DNA from 2 places in the Clostridium estertheticum genome. Region 1 is predicted to be linked to the other one. Evidence: predicted binding sites of a transcription regulator. Region 1 holds the regulator's gene; the other holds the start of a gene.
What was found. Region 1 encodes NrdR, which represses ribonucleotide reductase genes. Its sites were predicted from a motif close to CACNANATNTNGTG; they were not measured.
Positions count from the first base shown of each region.

Region 2: the regulator NrdR is predicted to act here: its motif matches at 2,519-2,532, upstream of A7L45_RS18470 (vitamin B12-dependent ribonucleotide reductase).

Region 1 covers NZ_CP015756.1:2,542,788-2,552,235, reverse strand. Annotated here, with positions in the region: gene ftsA (cell division protein FtsA) at 1-1,171, shown strand, start outside; gene ftsZ (cell division protein FtsZ) at 1,187-2,281, shown strand; gene spoIIGA (sigma-E processing peptidase SpoIIGA) at 2,482-3,288, shown strand; gene sigE (RNA polymerase sporulation sigma factor SigE) at 3,342-4,049, shown strand; gene A7L45_RS11695 (YlmC/YmxH family sporulation protein) at 4,291-4,551, shown strand; gene nrdR (transcriptional regulator NrdR) at 4,631-5,098, shown strand; gene pgeF (peptidoglycan editing factor PgeF) at 5,147-5,863, shown strand; gene A7L45_RS11680 (response regulator transcription factor) at 5,918-6,613, shown strand; gene pnpS (two-component system histidine kinase PnpS) at 6,616-8,319, shown strand; gene A7L45_RS11670 (phosphate ABC transporter substrate-binding protein) at 8,493-9,389, shown strand.
Region 2 covers NZ_CP015756.1:3,944,095-3,953,542, reverse strand. Annotated here, with positions in the region: gene A7L45_RS18470 (vitamin B12-dependent ribonucleotide reductase) at 1-2,332, opposite strand, end outside; gene A7L45_RS18465 (gamma carbonic anhydrase family protein) at 2,692-3,201, shown strand; gene A7L45_RS18460 (CvfB family protein) at 3,337-4,212, shown strand; gene A7L45_RS18455 (amidase domain-containing protein) at 4,349-5,572, shown strand; gene A7L45_RS18450 (hypothetical protein) at 5,660-6,229, shown strand; gene A7L45_RS18445 (cation-translocating P-type ATPase) at 6,325-8,997, opposite strand; gene A7L45_RS18440 (chromate transporter) at 9,270-9,448, opposite strand, start outside.

The DNA of each region.
Region 1 (9,448 bases):
TCAGATTATAGGCATTACATCAGTTGTATGTAGTGGTTTAAATAAATCAGTTGTAATAGATATAGATAGTACAGCTGAAGCTATTAAGCAATGTGTTACTCAATTAGAACGTATGACAGATACGCAAATTAGTGAAGGATATATATCACTACCTGGAGGGATTTGCGAATTAGTGAGGAATACTGGAATGATTGCAATATCTTCTGAAGACAGGGAAATTAAACAAAGTGATGTAGATAGAGTAATTGAAGCAGCTAAACTTATTTCAGTTCCAGCCGATAAAGAAATAGTGGGTGTTGAGCCTGAACAATATATTGTTGATGGATATGACAATATTAAAGATCCTCGAGGGATGAGTGGAATAAGGCTCGAAGTTGAGGGACAAGTTGTCATGGCACAATCTACAGCAGTTAGTAATTTATTGAAAAGTGTTAAAAGAGCTGGAATTAAAGTAAATGGTATAGTGCTTCAACCATCAGCAATATCTGAGGCTGTACTTCGAAAAGAAGAGAAAGATATGGGAATAGCACTTGTTGATGTTGGAGCTCAGACTATTGATATATCAATTTATAAGAGTGGAAAATTAAAATATACATCTATTGTTCAATTGGGTGGAGATAACATAACTAATGATATATCAGTTTGTCTTAAAGTTCCTTTTAGCGAAGGTGAGAGATTAAAACTTAAATATGGAAGCCTTATCAAAGGTGCAGAAATTGATGATGAGAAGATAAGAGTTAAAGATTCTTATAACAATTTAATGGAGATTGATAACAATTTGTTAATTGATATAATTTGTGCTAGGGTAGAAGAATTATTACATTTAATTAAAAGAAATTTATTAAACAGTGGGTTTTATAAGGAAGTTTCAGGCGTAGTAATAGTTGGTGGAGGTATATCTTTGTTTAGAGGTATGAATGATTTAAGTAAAGATATACTTGAAAAATCAGTGAGAGTAGGATCTCCTGAATATGTAGGCGCAGCTAGCCCAATATATGTTACATCAGTAGGAATAGTGCTTCAGGCTGTTAATAATCTTAAAACTAATACTAGTTCATTTGAAGAGTCAGATGAACAATCACACGATAATAAATGGTCAAAAAAACAAAATACAAAAGGGAAGAATAAATTAGCGGAAAAAGTTAAAGGCTTTTTTGCGGATTTTTTCTAAAAAGGAGGTATTGTTGTGTTAGATTTTGATGTTGATGTTCAAGAGTTTGCTCAAATTAAAGTAATTGGGTGTGGAGGCGGAGGAAACAATGCTATAAACAGGATGATTATGGAAGGTCTTAAAAATGTAGAGTTCATAGCTATTAACACAGATAAGCAAGCTTTAATTCTTTCTCATGCTGTTCAAAAAATTCAGATTGGTGATAAACTTACTAAGGGACTTGGAGCAGGTGCTAATCCAGAAATTGGTATGAAAGCAGCAGAAGAAAGTAAAGAAGAAATATCCCAAGCAATAAAGGGTGCAGATATGGTGTTTATTACTGCAGGTATGGGTGGTGGTACTGGTACTGGGGCTGCACCTGTGGTGGCAGAAATTGCTAAATCTATGGGAATACTTACTGTAGGAGTTGTTACAAAACCATTTCCATTTGAAGGCAGAAAAAGAATGATTAATGCTGAAGTAGGAATAAAAACTCTTAAAGAAACAGTGGATACATTAGTAACAATACCAAATGAAAGATTATTAACTATGGTTGATAAGAAAACTACATTAATGGATTCTTTCAAAATGGCAGATGATGTTTTAAGACAAGGTATACAAGGTATATCCGATTTGATTACAATACCAGGCCTTGTAAATCTGGATTTTGCAGATGTAAGGACAATTATGCTTGCAAAAGGTCTTGCACATATGGGCGTTGGTAGAGCTTCTGGCGATAATAGAGCCCAAGAGGCAGCAAAACAAGCTATCTCAAGCCCATTACTTGAAACATCTATAGTTGGTGCTACAGGTGTGCTTTTAAATATTACTGGCGGAATGGATCTTGGATTACTTGAAATTAATGAAGCTGCAGAGATTGTACAAGGGGCTGCTGACCCAGATGCTAATATTATTTTTGGAGCAGTTATAGATGAAGAGCTAAAAGATGAAATAAGAATAACTGTTATTGCAACTGGTTTTGAAAGTGATAATGTTGTAAAACATAATAAAACTGTACAAAAACCTAAAGTGAAAGAGACGGTTGTTCCTAACGAAGAAGTTGCGTATACTAAAGATTATGAAGATTCTGATTTAGAAATTCCAGCTTTTTTAAGAAGACAAAACAAATAATAATACAAAATAATAGTATAAATTAAATCATAAAGTGCCCTTTGGGCACTTTATTTGCGTTTAGGGCATTTATAAATGGATTTACAATAATATGGAAATAAGTGACGTTTTATGAAAGAATAAAAATAATTATATGTGGTAAAAAATGACAAAATTCTGATGATAATAGTTATATAATAATCTTAAAGGAGGAAGAGAGGATGGTAGTATATGTAGATGTTCTTATATTAGTAAATTTTATAGTTAATCTATTCATATTACACATTACTGTTCAAACGTTAAGAAAGAGAGTAAAGCTTAAGTGGCTACTCATTTCAAGTCTAGTAGGCAGCTTATATGTTATAACGGTATTGTACCCTAGTCTTAAATGGCTTACATTTTTACCTTTTAAGATATTAATAGTAATTATTATGATAGTTATTGTATTTCATGAAAAAAGGCTTTTATTTAATATTAAAGCTTCATTAATCTTTTTGTTATACTCAATTCTTTTAGCTGGGATGTGTTTTTTTATTCAAATGAATAGTAAAAAGGATATGTCATTTGATGTAATTATAATAAATTTTCCTTATGAGAAGTTGCTACTTTCAGTAATGATCATTTATATGGTGATATATAGGGTCGTAATTTTTGTAGAGGATAGGAGAAAAATATCTACACTTATATATACAGTAGATATAGTAAATAAGAATTATATAAAAACTATTAAAGCATTTTTAGATACTGGAAATGAGCTTCGCGAGACTGCTTCTAATCTGCCGGTATTGATTGTTGAACGGAATATTTTAAGTGAAATTTCCTTAGAAAAAAACAATACATACTTCATTCCCTATACTGTAGTAAATGGAACTAGTGGTAGATTTATTGGATTTAAACCAGAGTATATTAATATTCATATTAATAAGAAAAATATGGAAAGAAAAGATGTAATTGTAGCATTTTGCGAGTATAAATTAAGCAAAGATAATGATTACAATGGGCTTATGTCTAGAGGAATACTCAGTTAATGAAGTTAAAATTAGTAATCGTTTTGTATAATAATATGGATAAGGAGGAAATTATGTTTAATTTTAAAGTAATGTTAAACAACTTATTTGCTAAATTTAAAATGTTTTCAAACAATTTGTTTTATATAGGAGGCAATGATGCATTACCACCTCCTTTGACTAAGGATGAAGAGGATGAATTGGTAGTTAGGCTTGATGAAGGAGATAAAAGCGTGAGAGCCACCTTGATTGAGAGAAATTTAAGGCTCGTAGTTTATATAGCAAGGAAGTTTGAAAATACAGGAGTGAATATTGAAGATTTGATTTCAGTAGGAACTATAGGACTCATTAAAGCGGTTAATACCTTTGATCCTGAAAAAAAAATTAAGCTTGCTACATATGGGTCACGATGTATTGAAAATGAAATTCTAATGTATCTTAGGAGAAATAGTAAAATAAAAACTGAAATTTCTCTTTATGAACCGCTAAATGTTGATTGGGATGGTAATGAATTATTGCTTTCTGATATAATTGGAACTGACAATGATGTGGTTTATAATATTATTGAAGAAGATGTAGATAAGCAACTACTTTTGCTTGCTATGCAACGGTTAAATTCACGAGAAAAAGAAATTGTACAACTAAGATTTGGATTAAATGGAACAACAGAAAAGACACAAAAAGAAGTTGCTGATATACTTGGAATATCACAATCTTATATATCAAGGCTTGAAAAAAGAATAATAAAAAGATTGCAAAAGGAAATTAATAAAATGGTGTAGGGTAATTCTAGATTGCTATAAGGCATATGAAAATAAATAACAAGTCAGTATTATTTTTGACTTATTATTTATTTTTATGTGCCTTATTTAAAAGGATCAAATAAAATTCTAATTATAAATATATTCTTAGTGTCTAATGAATATATTTATAATATAAAGTAGTAGGATCTAAAAGACATAGGTTAAGAATATATTAGCTACTTGAATAAGAAGTTTTAAAATACTCTAGGGGAGGAATAAAATGGAAAGCTTAATGTTTGCGATTAACAATTTAAGACAGATGGAAATTATAGATATAAATTCAGGGTCGAAAATGGGATATATTAAAGACTTAAAAGTGGATTGTGATGACTATAAAATTATTTCAATCTTAATGCCAACTCAGAAGTCATCTTGGTTTAATAAAAACGATAGTATTGAGATACCATGGGAAAAAGTTAAGAAAGTTGGCGTTGATGTAATTCTTGTAGATGGTAGTGATCTAATTATGGAAAACGAATAATAGACTATTTTAATTTATAAGATAAGTGTATAATGTTAGTATATTTGTTAACTATACTAGTAAAAGGGCGTGAAGACCATTGAAGTGTCCATATTGCAGCTGTGAAGAAAGTAAAGTGGTAGACTCTAGATCAACAGATGACAATATTGCAACTAGACGTCGACGTGAGTGCCTACGGTGCTTTAAACGATATACTACTTATGAAAAAGTGGAAGATGTGCCTATTTTAGTAATAAAGAAAGATTCTAATAGAGAATATTTTGATAGAACAAAGATATTAAATGGACTTATGAAGGCATGTCAAAAAAGACCAGTTTCAAGAAAACAAATTGAAGCCATTTGTGATGAAGTAGAAAAACAGTTAAATAATGAAATGCTTACAGAAGTAAAATCTGATTATATAGGAGAACTTATCATGAGCATATTAAAAAATGTAGATGAGGTTTCTTATGTGAGATTTGCTTCAGTTTACAGACAATTTAAGGATATTAATACATTTATGGAAGAGATAAGAAAATTGATGTCTAATGAGAAAAAATGCCCATAGGCATTTTTTTTCGTTTCTAAAAATTATGCAACTATAGGGGGTGAACTAATGGAAATAGAAACTCTTAATAACTATAAATTTATAAAATTTAAAATTGATAATGTCGTTATTTTGTTTTCAACAGCGAGTGGTGGACTTAACTTTAACTGCCATACTGATGAAGGATTGGTAAATTTAGAAAAAATAAAAACAGCTTATAACCTAGAATCTATTGGATATTTAAATCAAATCCATAGTGACTTAGTTTTTGATTTTGACGGTAATATAAAAGATGGAGATGCTTTAATAACAAATAAAAAAAATAGAGCTATAGGTGTTTTTACAGCAGATTGTGTTCCTGTAATTTTGGTAGATAGTAGTAGAAAGGTTATAGCTGCAATACATAGTGGATGGAAAGGTACAAATGATTTGATAGTAAGCAAAACTATTGAAAGAATGCAAGAAACTTATGGTTCATTAACTAAAAATATTAGCGCATATATTGGCCCTCATATTGGAGGGTGTTGTTATGAGGTTAGCAAGGAACTAATAGAGGAGTTTACTAGTAAAGATATTTATAGTAATATTAAAATAAGCATTAATAATAAATTAGATTTAGAAAAGTGCATTATAACTCAACTTAATGCAAAGGGTATAAAAAAAGATAATATTAAAATTACTAATATATGTACTTCTTGTAGTAAGAAGTATGAATTATATTCGTATAGAAATAGCGAAAATAAGCAAGGAAGAATGTTTTCATTTGTTTATTTAAAAGACATTTAAGAACAATATGTAGTAAATTAAGTGAAAAACGCATAAAAATATGGAGGGATTAACATGGCTGAAGAAAAAGTATTAGTGGTGGATGATGAAGAGCATATAAGGGAATTAATTAAATTTAATTTAGAGAAAAATGGATATAAAGTTATATGTGCTGACAATGGAATAGACGCTGTAAAGCTTGCTAAAGAACAAGCACCACAATTGATGTTATTAGATTTGATGTTGCCTGGAATGGACGGATTAGATGTATGTAAAGAAATCAGAAAAGATTCAAATATGTCTGGCATGCCGATAATTATGATAACAGCAAAAGGGGAAGAAATAGATAAGATAATAGGACTTGAGCTCGGTGCAGATGATTATATTACAAAACCATTTTCAGTAAGGGAACTTGTAGCGAGGGTTAAAGCCATTCTTAGAAGGACTACTATGAAGATAGTTGAAAAAACTTTTAAAATTGGTAATCTGGCCATTGACTTTGGTAAACATGAGGTTCTAAAAAGTGAAATAAGAATTGATTTGACTTTAAAGGAGTTTGAATTATTACAAATTTTAATAAAGAATAAAGGTAGGGTTATGACCAGAGATTTTTTACTCGACAAAATATGGGGTTATGAATATGTAGGAGAAACAAGAACTGTAGACGTCCACATAAGGCACTTAAGGCAAAAGATTGAAGAAGATGATAAAAATCCAGTATATATCCAGACTATTCGCGGTATAGGATATAGATTCAATTTTGGAGAATAAGAATGAAAAAGAAATTATTAATATATTTATTAAGTACTGTAATTTTTATATTTGTAGTAGTAACATTATTAATTGTATCTATCTTTAATTATGAATATGAAGAAAATTTAAAAGATAAACTTCAAGTAAATAATAATATGATAATTAGTTTATTACAAAGCAATAATTTAAAAGATCATCAAAAGTTTTTTACGCAGAACTTAAAGAGTTCTGAGCTGAGAGTTACATACATTGATAAAATGGGGAAGGTTCTTTATGATTCAACTGTAGATGCGAGCACTATGGATAATCACAATGTTAGACAAGAAATAGTAAAAGCAAGAAGGAATGGAACTGGATACTCAGTTAGATATAGTGCTTCGACTAAGAAACATATGATGTATTTTGCAACTGAATTTGGTGATGGTTTTATTATTAGAAGTTCTAATCCACTTAAAATTGTAAGTGGATTAGGAAGTAAATACTTTAAGCTTTATATTTTAGCTATAATTTTTTCTGCTATAATGTCAATTTGGTTTTCTTTAAAACTATCATATATTATAGTAAGGCCTATTACAGATTTAATTTTCATTACTTCAAGAATTAGTAAAGGTGAATTTCATAGGAGAGTTAGTATATTATCAAATGGTGAAATAGGACAATTAGCTAAAAATTTTAATGAGATGGCAGATAAACTAGAGTCTACATTAAATGAAGTTACTGATAAGCAAAACAGGCTAGAAGCAATTCTTCAAAGTATGGATAGTGGAGTCATTGCAGTTGATAGGAAAAATAGAGTTATAATAATTAATCCATATGCTAAAAAAATATTTGGTATAACAAAAGATATTATAGGGCAAAATCTTTTAGACAATATAAGGAATTTTGAATTAGAAAATATATTACATCAAAGTGATGATAATTACAAAGAAATAAGAATAGCTTGGCCAAAAGAAAGAGAACTTAGAATAAAGACTGCAGATATTATTAATGCAAATGATCATATTGGTACTGTTGCTGTTGTTCAAGATATTACTGAAGTAAAAAAACTAGAAAATATGAGAACACAATTTGTTGCTAATGTTTCTCATGAGCTTAAAACACCATTAACATCTATTAAAGGATTTGCTGAAACCTTAAAATACGTTGATGATGTAGAAACAAAAGAAAAGTTTTTAAATATAATCAACGAGGAAGCCGATAGATTAACTAGATTAATTACAGATATTCTAACACTTTCACATATAGAGCAACAAGAGGAAGTAAAAACAGAAAAAATTAATGTTAATAAAATTATAAAAGATGTGTACAATTTAATGAAAAACACAGCAGATTTAAAAGGAATTCAGTTATCAGTGAAGCAACAGAATGTTAAAATATTAATAGGTAATACCGATAGATTTAAACAAATGTTAATTAATTTAGTCGATAATGGTATAAACTATTCTGAATCAGGTAATAGTGTTTGTATAGGAACTGAGGGTAAAACTGATGGATTTATCTTATGGGTACAAGACACAGGGGTTGGAATAGCTAAAGATCAAATTCCACGCCTTTTTGAGAGGTTCTACAGAGTAGATAAGGCTCGTTCTAGATCAAAAGGTGGAACAGGTCTAGGCCTTGCCATCGTTAAGCATATAGTGCTAGAATTTAACGGAAAAATATATGTGGAGAGTCAATTAGAAGTTGGAAGTAAATTTATAATAGAAATTCCATATCAAGATTAAAAATAAAGCTACCACATTATTGCGGTAGCTTTATTTTTATTGAATGTAAAGTTTAATTAACATTAGCTAAACTAAAGTTAACTTTAACATAATATAAAGTTAACTTTATGGGTATATTATTATAAGAGTAATAAGTAGCTAAATATGAGTATAAATGAATGGGGGAAATATTAATGAAAAAAAAATATTTGAAATTGATGGTTGCTACACTAACAGTTGCAATGACAGCAGGTTTTTTAACTGGATGTGGAAGTAAAGCTGAAACAACACCTAAAACTACAACTAAAGCGGCGACTGCAACATCCGGTTCAATAACTGCAGCAGGATCAACTGCTCTTCAGCCTTTGGCAGAACTTGGTGCTAAAAATTTCAAACTTAAAAATACAGGTGCAACAGTAAATGTACAAGGTGGCGGAAGTGGTACTGGACTTAAGCAAGTAGGAGAAGGTAGTGTAGAAATAGGAAATTCAGATATATATGCAAAAGACAAAGCAGGAATTGATGCAGCTGCATTAACAGACACTAAGGTATGTGTTATAGGATTTGCTGCAGTAACAAATCCAAAAGTTAAGGTTGAATCATTAACAAAAAAACAATTAATAGATATATTTACAGGAAAGATAAAAAACTGGAAAGAAGTTGGCGGAGCTGACATCAAAGTTACTATTATAAATAGACCAAAATCTTCAGGTACTAGAGCAACATTTAAAGAATTTGGATTAGATAAAAAAGAAGAAGCAACTGGCTTAACTTCAGATTCAAGTGGAGCTGTTCTAAAAACAGTTAAACAAACTGACGGAGCAATAAGTTACTTAGCGTTATCAGCTTTTGCTGATGCAACAAACAAAGAAGGCTTAAACATATTAAAAATTGATGGTGTTGAAGCAACTGCAGCAAATATAAGCACAGATAAATATAAAATTTGGTCATACGAACATATGTATACCAAAGGTGTACCTACTGGAATAACAAAAGCATATTTAGATTATATGACAAGTTCTGAAATGCATGCATCAATAACAAAATTAGGATACATTCCAATGGCAGATATGAAAGCTAAAAGAGATTAATGCTGATTAGGGTTGGATAAAACCAACCTTTATTTTCATTAAAATAATTTTTGAGGTAA
Region 2 (9,448 bases), 1.4 Mb from region 1:
TGTTTAGTGGTTGACTTGCCTTTGAACCATCCCTATATAAGGCTATACCTTTTACTCCTAATTTCCAAGAAGTTAATATAACTTCTTTAAAATCTTTAATAGTGGCATTTTTAGGTAAGTTTACAGTCTTTGATATAGAACCTGATATCATTGGCGTTATTGCTGCCATCATAAGAACGTGTCCCATAAAGGAAATATACCTTTTACCGCTACCACATTTATTTGCTGTATCAAATATAGATAAATGTTCCTGTTTCAAATGAGGAGCACCCTCTATTTTACCGTCCACAATTTTTTCATATTCAAAGCCGTTTTCATCAACCATTTCTTTTCTTAGAATGTAATCAAAAATATCATTTGTTTCACTTTCTGAATATCCAAGGTTAGCAAGAGAATCTTTAATTACAGGATTTACGATGGTCATAAAACCACCACCAGATAATTTCTTATAAATAAAATGACTGAAGTATGGCTCTACAGATGTTGCACCACAATCCATAGCAAAGGAAATAGTGCCAGTAGGAGCTAAAACTGTAACTTGAGCGTTTCTAAAACCATAGTTTTCGCCGCTACTTAATGCTTTTGTCCAGCAACTTTTTAGGGTTTCACTTATAGCACCTAAAGAGTCTTTATTTAAAATAGCGTGATCCACTTTAATAGGTTCATAGTTTAGATTTTCAAAGTCACTCTTTATTGCCCCAGCTGCTCTTGCATGATTTCTTATAACTATCTGCATGTATTCTTTATTAATATTATATTTTTCAAAAGGAGATAATTCTTTAGCAATCAAAGATGAAACATAATAAGACTGCGCAGTCATTATTCCTGTTAGTGATGATGCTATATTTCTAGCGTCTTCTGAGTCATATGGATAGCCCATTACCATAAATAATGAAGCTAAATTTGATAGCCCAAGACCAGTGGTTCTAAATAAATGAGTTTTTCTTGCTATATCTTCAGTTGGAAATTGTCCCCAATGTATTGATGCTTCAAGAACTAATTGAGTAAGGCCTATTAAATGAACATATCCATCTATATCAAATTTTTTAGTTAAAGTATCATAAAATTTATAAATATTAATAGAAGCTAAATTACAAGAAGTATCATCTAAAAAGGCATATTCCCCGCAAGGATTAGTTGAATTAATTCTATTATGCTTAGCACCAAATTCTCCGTCTTCTCCAGCAGGACAAGTGTGCCATGCATTAAAGGTGTCATCAAACTGTGGAGCTGGATCTGCGCATTTCCAAGCAGCGTCATTAAAGGTGTCCCATAGTTTTTTTACACTTATATCTTTGTCAATTGAAGAATCACATCTTCCTTTAAGGGTAATAGTTTGATCGGGATCAATTGACAACTTATCAACTTTCGTCATAAATTCATCTGAAAATCTTATAGAATTGTTTCCATTTTGACCAGAAACAGTTTCATAAGCCTCTCCCTCAAAACTACCATCATAGCCCATTTTAGTTAGAGCCCTTACTTTATCTTCTTCTTTAGCTTTCCAGGTCATAAATTCCATTATTTCAGGATGGTTTATATCAAGGCATAACATTTTAGCTGCACGTCTTGTAGTTCCACCAGATTTTATCGCACCTGCATTTCTATCAAGGCCTCTTAAGAAACTCATAAGGCCTGAAGAAATACCACCACTAGATAATTTCTCTCCAATGCCTCGTATACTAGAGAAATTAGTTCCAGTACCAGAACCACCTTTAAATAATTTAGTTTCTGTTACATATTGCTCTGAAATTGAATGTTTGCCGAGTAATTTATCTTCAATTGATAGAATAAAACAAGCCGAGGCTTGAGTTCTTGTATAAGCATCTTTACTTTTAACTATCATTTTTGATTTTTCATCATAATAAAAATTATCTAATGATCCACCTTTTATACCATATGATAAATTAAGGCCAGTGTTAAACCACTGGGGAGAATTTGGAGCAAACATTTGATTTAAAAATGCATATATTAATTCATCATAAATAATGCTTTTTTCTTCATCAGATTTAATGATAGTTTCGTTTATTAAAGCTTCACACCAAAAATTTACAAGTCTATGAGCTACAAGTTTCATACTATCCTCATAACCTTTTTTATTATTAAGGCCAGATTTTCTAAAATATTTTGAAGCGATTATATCGCAAGAATTTTGTGAGTAGTGTTCTGGAAATTCTAAATCCTTCATGTCTAAAAGTACTTTATTAGTTTTATGGTCTTTTAACAAAACATTTACTTTTTTCCAATTAAATAAATCAAAAACAGTAATAGCTTTATTCTTTTCTAATTCCTTAGTGAAAACCCGTTTAATCAAATTTTTTATCTCCGCCATAATTAATACTAGCTTAAAAAAAACTAGTATAAACACCTCCTATTAGTTGCATATTAATCTTAAATCATGTAAAATATAAGTCTGTATGTTTGAAATTATTATACCTAAGTAGTTATATTAATTATTTAGGTATATTTTATGTAATATTAAATATAATACCATATGTAGTATTTTTAAAATAATCGCCACTACATATGGTATTATATATTATATTTTATAAAAAATCAAATAATAAATTAACTCAAATTTTGACTAATTACGGGATTGTTTATTAAATATAGTAGTATAATAAATGTATACTTAGTATAGCACTATATTCGATATTCATTTATTATTTTGGAAGAGGTGAGGATGAAATTATGATACATCAATTCGATGGACAAATCCCGAGTATACATAAAAATACTTTTATTGCTAGCAGCGCAGATGTTATAGGAAATGTATCTATAGGAGAGCACAGCAGTATTTGGTTTGGAGCTGTATTAAGAGGTGATATGAATTCTATGTCTATAGGTAATTACACAAATGTTCAAGATAACTGCACTATACATAATGATGACGATTTTGTTATTAATATTGGAGATTATGTAACTATCGGACATAATGCTATAATACATGGTTGTACAATTGCAAATTATACTTTAATCGGAATGGGAAGTACAATCCTTAATGGTGCAGAAATAGGAGAGTATACTATAATTGGAGCTGGTAGTTTAGTTACGCAGGGGAAAAAAATACCGTCTGGTGTTTTATGCATGGGAGTGCCAGCAAGGGTTATAAGAATGTTAACGGTTCAGGAAAAAGAGGGCTTAAAAGAATCAGCGCATCATTATGCTGAACTTTCAATGAAATATATAATAAAAGAGTGAGGCTTTTTTAGGAGCGACAAAAATGATGAAATTAAATGGAATAGAAAACATGACAAGTATATTTAGTACTATTTGTAGGTATTCTTAACAAATATATAGATTGGTCAAAAGTTTAAAAAAGGCAGGGGATATTAAATGATAAAAATAGGAGATATTAATAGTTTAAAGGTAGTTAGAAGAGCAGATTTTGGTTACTATTTGGGAGCGGAGACAGATAATACGGATGATGATATATTACTTCCAATGAAAAGTACAGTAGGGAGAGCACTTAAAATTGACGATGAAGTTGAAGCGTTTATATACAGGGACTCAAGTGATAGATTGATTGCAACTTTAAAAAGGCCACTGGCAAAAGTCGGGGACCTAGCTTATCTTAAGGTAGTTGATATGACTACAATAGGAAGTTTTGTTGAAATTGGTTTAGAAAGAGATATATTAGTTCCTTTTAAAGAGGAAAACTATAGCTTAGAAACAGGAAAGAAATATCTTTTTTACATATATCTAGATAAGACTGGAAGGCTTGCAGCTACTACTTTTATTGATAAATATTTATATGATACAGATTCATATGAAATTGATGATGAGGTGGAAGGTACAGTATACGGAATCCAGACTAATGGTACATTAATGATAGCTATTGATGATATTTATAGAGCTGTTATTCTAAGAAATGAGAATTATGCGAGTGTTATACCCGGAGACAGACTAACCGTGAGAGTACAAAAATATTACGAAGATGGTAAAATGGATGTAACAGCAAGAAAACCAAGATTAGAAGAAAGAGATGTAGTTGGGCAGCAGATATTAGAATTCTTAAATAAATCTGGTGGATCTATGGTATACAATGATAAAAGTTCCCCGGATGATATAAAGAAAACATTTAGAACAAGTAAAAATGCATTTAAAAGGGCATTGGGTGGACTTATGAAATGTGACCTGATTGTTCAAGATAAGGATGGTACTAGATTAAAAGAACAAGATATCAAATTAGAAGAAATAGAAAAAGAATAAATAAGTAAATCTCATTAAACGGCTAAAGTCTTAAATATTAAAAGGCTTTAGTCGTTTAATATTTTTTGCGATTTTTTGCAAGAAATCTTCAAGTTGTGGAATACTAAATTAACGCAGCTTGGAGGTGTATAAATCAATGAAACAACATATTTGCAAAATCAGTACTTCTATTATTATTCTGTCCTCTTTTCTTTTATTAGTAGGTTTATTTTGCTATAAATCAAATGATTTTTTTACAAGTAAAGCTATTGCTATTTCTACAATAGCTCCTGTAAATACTGATACAGACGAGATGACAAAGGTAATTGAGGATATTTATAAAGATCGTAATTCAATGTTTATTACTAAAGATATTACTAATCTACCTAAATATTATGATGTTTCTCAAAAGCTTGGAAAATGGAGCTTGGAGCATGAAGTGAAAAGACTTAGTTATTTTAATGATTGGTCATGTCAAAGAAATATGAACTATGTAAAAGTTGAATCTACTCCAAAAATTAGAAAAATAACTAATACGCAAAGAGGTCTTCGCTTATTAGTAGATGAATATTACAAATTCCAATATACTTACAAAAATGATGTTAATCCGACTACAAACATTTTTGGAGTGGGACTAACACACTCTATGGATTTAATAAAAAAAGATGAAAAATGGGTAATTTACTCTGATTGGTATTTAGATTGCTTTGAAGATGCTTTAAAATCTTATTCAGGAGAAATAAAAGATCCTAAGCTTAATATTGATAATAAAGAAAAATATAATCTTCAAAATTGTCCTAAAATACTACCTGAACCAAAAGCTGTTACCAAAGGTAAATATGATAAAATAAATGCTATTAAATATGCTGATAAATACTGTGGAATACCATGGGCAAGTGGAAATTTAAAAAAATATAATAATAAGTACACAAATTATACTGGCATTGGTGGAAATTGTACTAATTATGTATCTCAATCAATGGGAGATAAAGAAGGTGGTGGATTAGAATTTGATGGTGTTTGGCATTGTACTTACAAAAAATATGGTGGAACTGACGGAACATCCGCATGGGTTAATGCTGACGCATTTAAACAATATTTAACCTATAGTGGTAGGGGGAAAATAATAGGAAAAGGGACATTTAAGGAATTAATCTCTCCTATGCCAGATTATCCATGTGGTGTTATACAAAAATTGGATTTAGGTGATCTTATTTGTTATGCAAAAGGCAATGATATAGATCATTTTGCTATAGTTACTGGTTTTGATTCTCATGGTTATCCTCTTGTTAATACTCATACTATTGATAGATATCATGTGCCTTGGGATTTAGGATGGGGAGATAAAAATATCAAGTTCTATTTAATACATGTAAGATAGATAAAAATTTATTAAACATGAATTATTATTATTTTGGTTATACTATATTCGAAGAAAAAATCATTTTATTAATAAGGAGGATTTCTAATGAAATCAAAAAGCATATTATTAACATCGGCTATACTAGCCGTATTACTCGTAGGATGTAACATGAAAGCTCCAACTCAAACACCTAAAACACCTCAAACACCTCAAACACCTCAAACACCTCAAACAACACAAAAAACTCCAAAGGTAATAACCGCAACTTCAATGGTAAGTACTCCAAAAGAATTTGAAAAGGCTATAAGTAAAGATGGTATACAGACTATTAATATGAAAAAAAGTTTAACTATAAATAAAGAACTTGTAGTTAATGGTGAGTTTAGAAATGATAAAGCTCTTTTGGAACGCAAGATAAATCTATACAGTCAAGATAAAGTTAAGAACATAGGAGATAGATTTACTTTAGCTGTGCCAAAATTAATCATTAAAAGTACTCAAACCAGTATGGAACATGGAAATTTCAAAGGTGACCTTTATATTTCAGCAAATAACTTTCAGTTAATAGATACTAAAGTTGAGGGAAATGTATATTTTACTACACCTGAAGCTAAAAACACATGTAAGATGGATGCTAAAAGTAAAGTTACTGGAAAACAAGAATCAAGAAAATAATATAATATAAATGAATTCAACTATTAAAGTAAGAAAACATATATATGATTCAAATAAATAGAGGTTGATGAATTAATTCATCAACCTCTATTTATTTAATTTTTTAAAGTTTTAGATGATAAACGTTTAAACATTTTTACAATCTCGTTTAAGATTAAGGGCATAAGGGATAATATAGTTACGAAACCCCAATCATTCATACTCAAAGCATGAACACTAAATGCACTTGCAAGTGGTGGTATTGTTATTATAAAGATTTGAAGCATTAGGCCTAAGATAATAGATCCAATTAAATATTTATTTGAAAATAAACCTATTTGGAATATGGACTTCTTTTCATTTCTCATATTTAATGAATGAATAAGCTGAGAGCAACTAAGGACTACAAAAGCCATAGTTTGTGCATGTTCTAAAGCATCTGGTTTAAGACCTTTCGGGAATAGCGGGAATAGATTTAGATCACCACTATAGTATTTTGCACCTATTATAAATGCTGCTAGGGTTAGTATTCCAATTAACAATCCATTAAGAGCTAAACTTAAGATACCGTTCTTAAATAAACTATCCTTTGGATTACGCGGCTTATATTTCATTACGTCAGGGTCGCCAGGATCGATTCCTAGGGCTAGAGCTGGAAGTGTATCTGTAATTAAGTTAACCCATAATATATGGATGGGGCGAAGGGGAGATGCCCAACCTAAAAGTATTGCAAAAAACAGTGCTATAATTTCTCCAACATTGCAGGAGATAAGGAATATTACAGTTTTTTTGATATTGCGAAAAATGTTTCTTCCTTCTTTTATAGCAGCAACAATAGTTGAAAAATTATCATCCATTAATACCATATCGGCTGCACCCTTAGCTACATCAGTACCGGTTATACCCATTGCAACGCCGATATTTGCTATTTTAAGAGAAGGAGCATCATTTACACCGTCTCCAGTCATTGATACGATGTTTCCTTTGGATTTAAAAGCTTTTATAATCTTCACTTTATGCTCTGGAGATACTCTTGCGAATACCCTAATATTATCAATCCTATTATTTAATTCCTCGTCTGATATTCTATCAAGCTCAGTTCCAGACATAACGGCTTTGGAATCATTTGTAATATTAAGTTCTTTTGCAATAGCAAAAGCTGTATTTTGATGGTCACCAGTTATCATTACAGTCTTAATTCCTGACGCGTGACATATTGCAATAGAATCTCTAACCTCAAGCCTTGGTGGATCTATCATTCCAACGAGCCCAATAAGTATTAAATCACTTTCTAAAGAATCAATATCTACATGATTTGTTTTAAGAATTTTATAAGCAGCACCCAAAACTCTTAATGCATCATCAGACATGTTATTGGATATTGCTATTATGTCTTTTTTTATTTCAGGAGTAATAGGTACGATGTTACCTTTGATATAGGCTTTAGTACATATATTTAACAGATTATCAATTGCTCCTTTTGTCATTACATAATATTCATCATCATATTTATTTACAGTGGTCATTAATTTTCTATCTGATTCAAAAGGAATCTCATCAATTCGCGGGTGTTTTTTTTCTAAGTCATCTTTGAATATATCGCTCTGTGCACCAGCTACGAGTAGTGCGATTTCAGTTGGATCACCTGTTTTAGAATTTTCGGAGTAGGTAGAATCATTACATAAAATGAGATTTTCAAGTAGCAATTTCTGTTCTTTATCATTAAGATTTAAAGTCTCAATATTTCCTAGGGAATCACCTGCATAAAATTTTGTTATAGTCATTTTATTTTGAGTTAAGGTTCCTGTTTTGTCTGAACATATAATATTTACTGAACCTAAAGTTTCAACAGCAGGTAGTTTACGTACAATTGCATTCTTTTTAATCATTTTTTGAACTCCCATAGCAAGTACGATAGTAACTATTGCAGGGAGACCTTCAGGGATAGCGGCAACAGCTAAACTAATTGATGTAAGAAGCATTTCAAAAAGATCTCGCTTTTGAAGAACACCTACAACAAACATAAGAGCACATATAAATAATGCACCTATTCCAAGAAATTTTCCAAGCTGTGCTAGTTTTTTTTGCAGTGGAGTTTCGGTATCTACTTTTTCGTCTAGCATTTTAGCAATTTTACCAATCTCGGTGTTCATTCCAGTAGATACAGCTATGCCAATGCCTCTACCATAGGTTGCGAGCGTTGACATAAAGAGCATGTTTTTTTGATCTCCTAGTGGAATATCGTCGCCGGTTAATACAAGTGTTGCATCTTTATCCACTGGTACAGATTCTCCTGTAAGTGTAGATTCCTGAATTTTTAAATTTGCGGTTTCAAGTAGCCTTAAATCGCAAGGTACATATCGCCCAGCGTCAATAATAATAATATCGCCAGGTACAACTTCTCTAGATGGAATTTCTTTTACCTCTCCACCACGTTTAACTACGGCATTTGGCGTGGACAGTTTTTTCAATGCATCAAGAGCTTTTTCTGCTTTAGATTCTTGAATAATTCCGACGGTAGCATTGATAACTATTACGATAGCAATTATAACTGCATCGCTTGTTTCACCAAGAAGGGCAGAAATTACAGCAGCAGCAATTAAAATGTAAATTAGAATATCATTTAATTGGGCAAAAAACATAGAAAGTAATGATTTAGGTTTTTTAGTTTCTAACTGATTGAATCCAAATTTTTCTCTTTGGATTTCTGATTCCTTTTGAGAAAGTCCCATTTCTAAATTTGAGTTAAATTCTTTTAGAACTTCTTTTATAGTTTTGCGTGCAAACATGAATACCACCTCTTTTTATAGTATTTGTAATTATAGTGAAAATTATTAGAGACAAAAAAAACCTTTGCTCTATTAAAAAAATAGAACAAAGGTCTGGCAACATCTAGTGAGTTAATTATCCGGGTGTATTTTAGTACACCGTGATGACGGACAATTAAAAGCAGAAAAACTGCCCTCGCTACTCCCCTTTGGTACATTAAACATATCATATCATATTATTAGAAATGAAACAATAAGTATGTTAGGTAAACAAAGGCGAATATTTTAAGAAATCATATGGGTAATAGGCCATAAAATATAATGCCTAATATTCCAGAAATCATTATTGTTATAATTGGATTAAATTTATCAGTTAGTAGTAGTCCGAGTATTATAAATCCAATTATTACGCTTTTAATGTCTTTATAAGATTCGCGTCCTAGTGATAAGAATACAGAAATTATAAGACCAA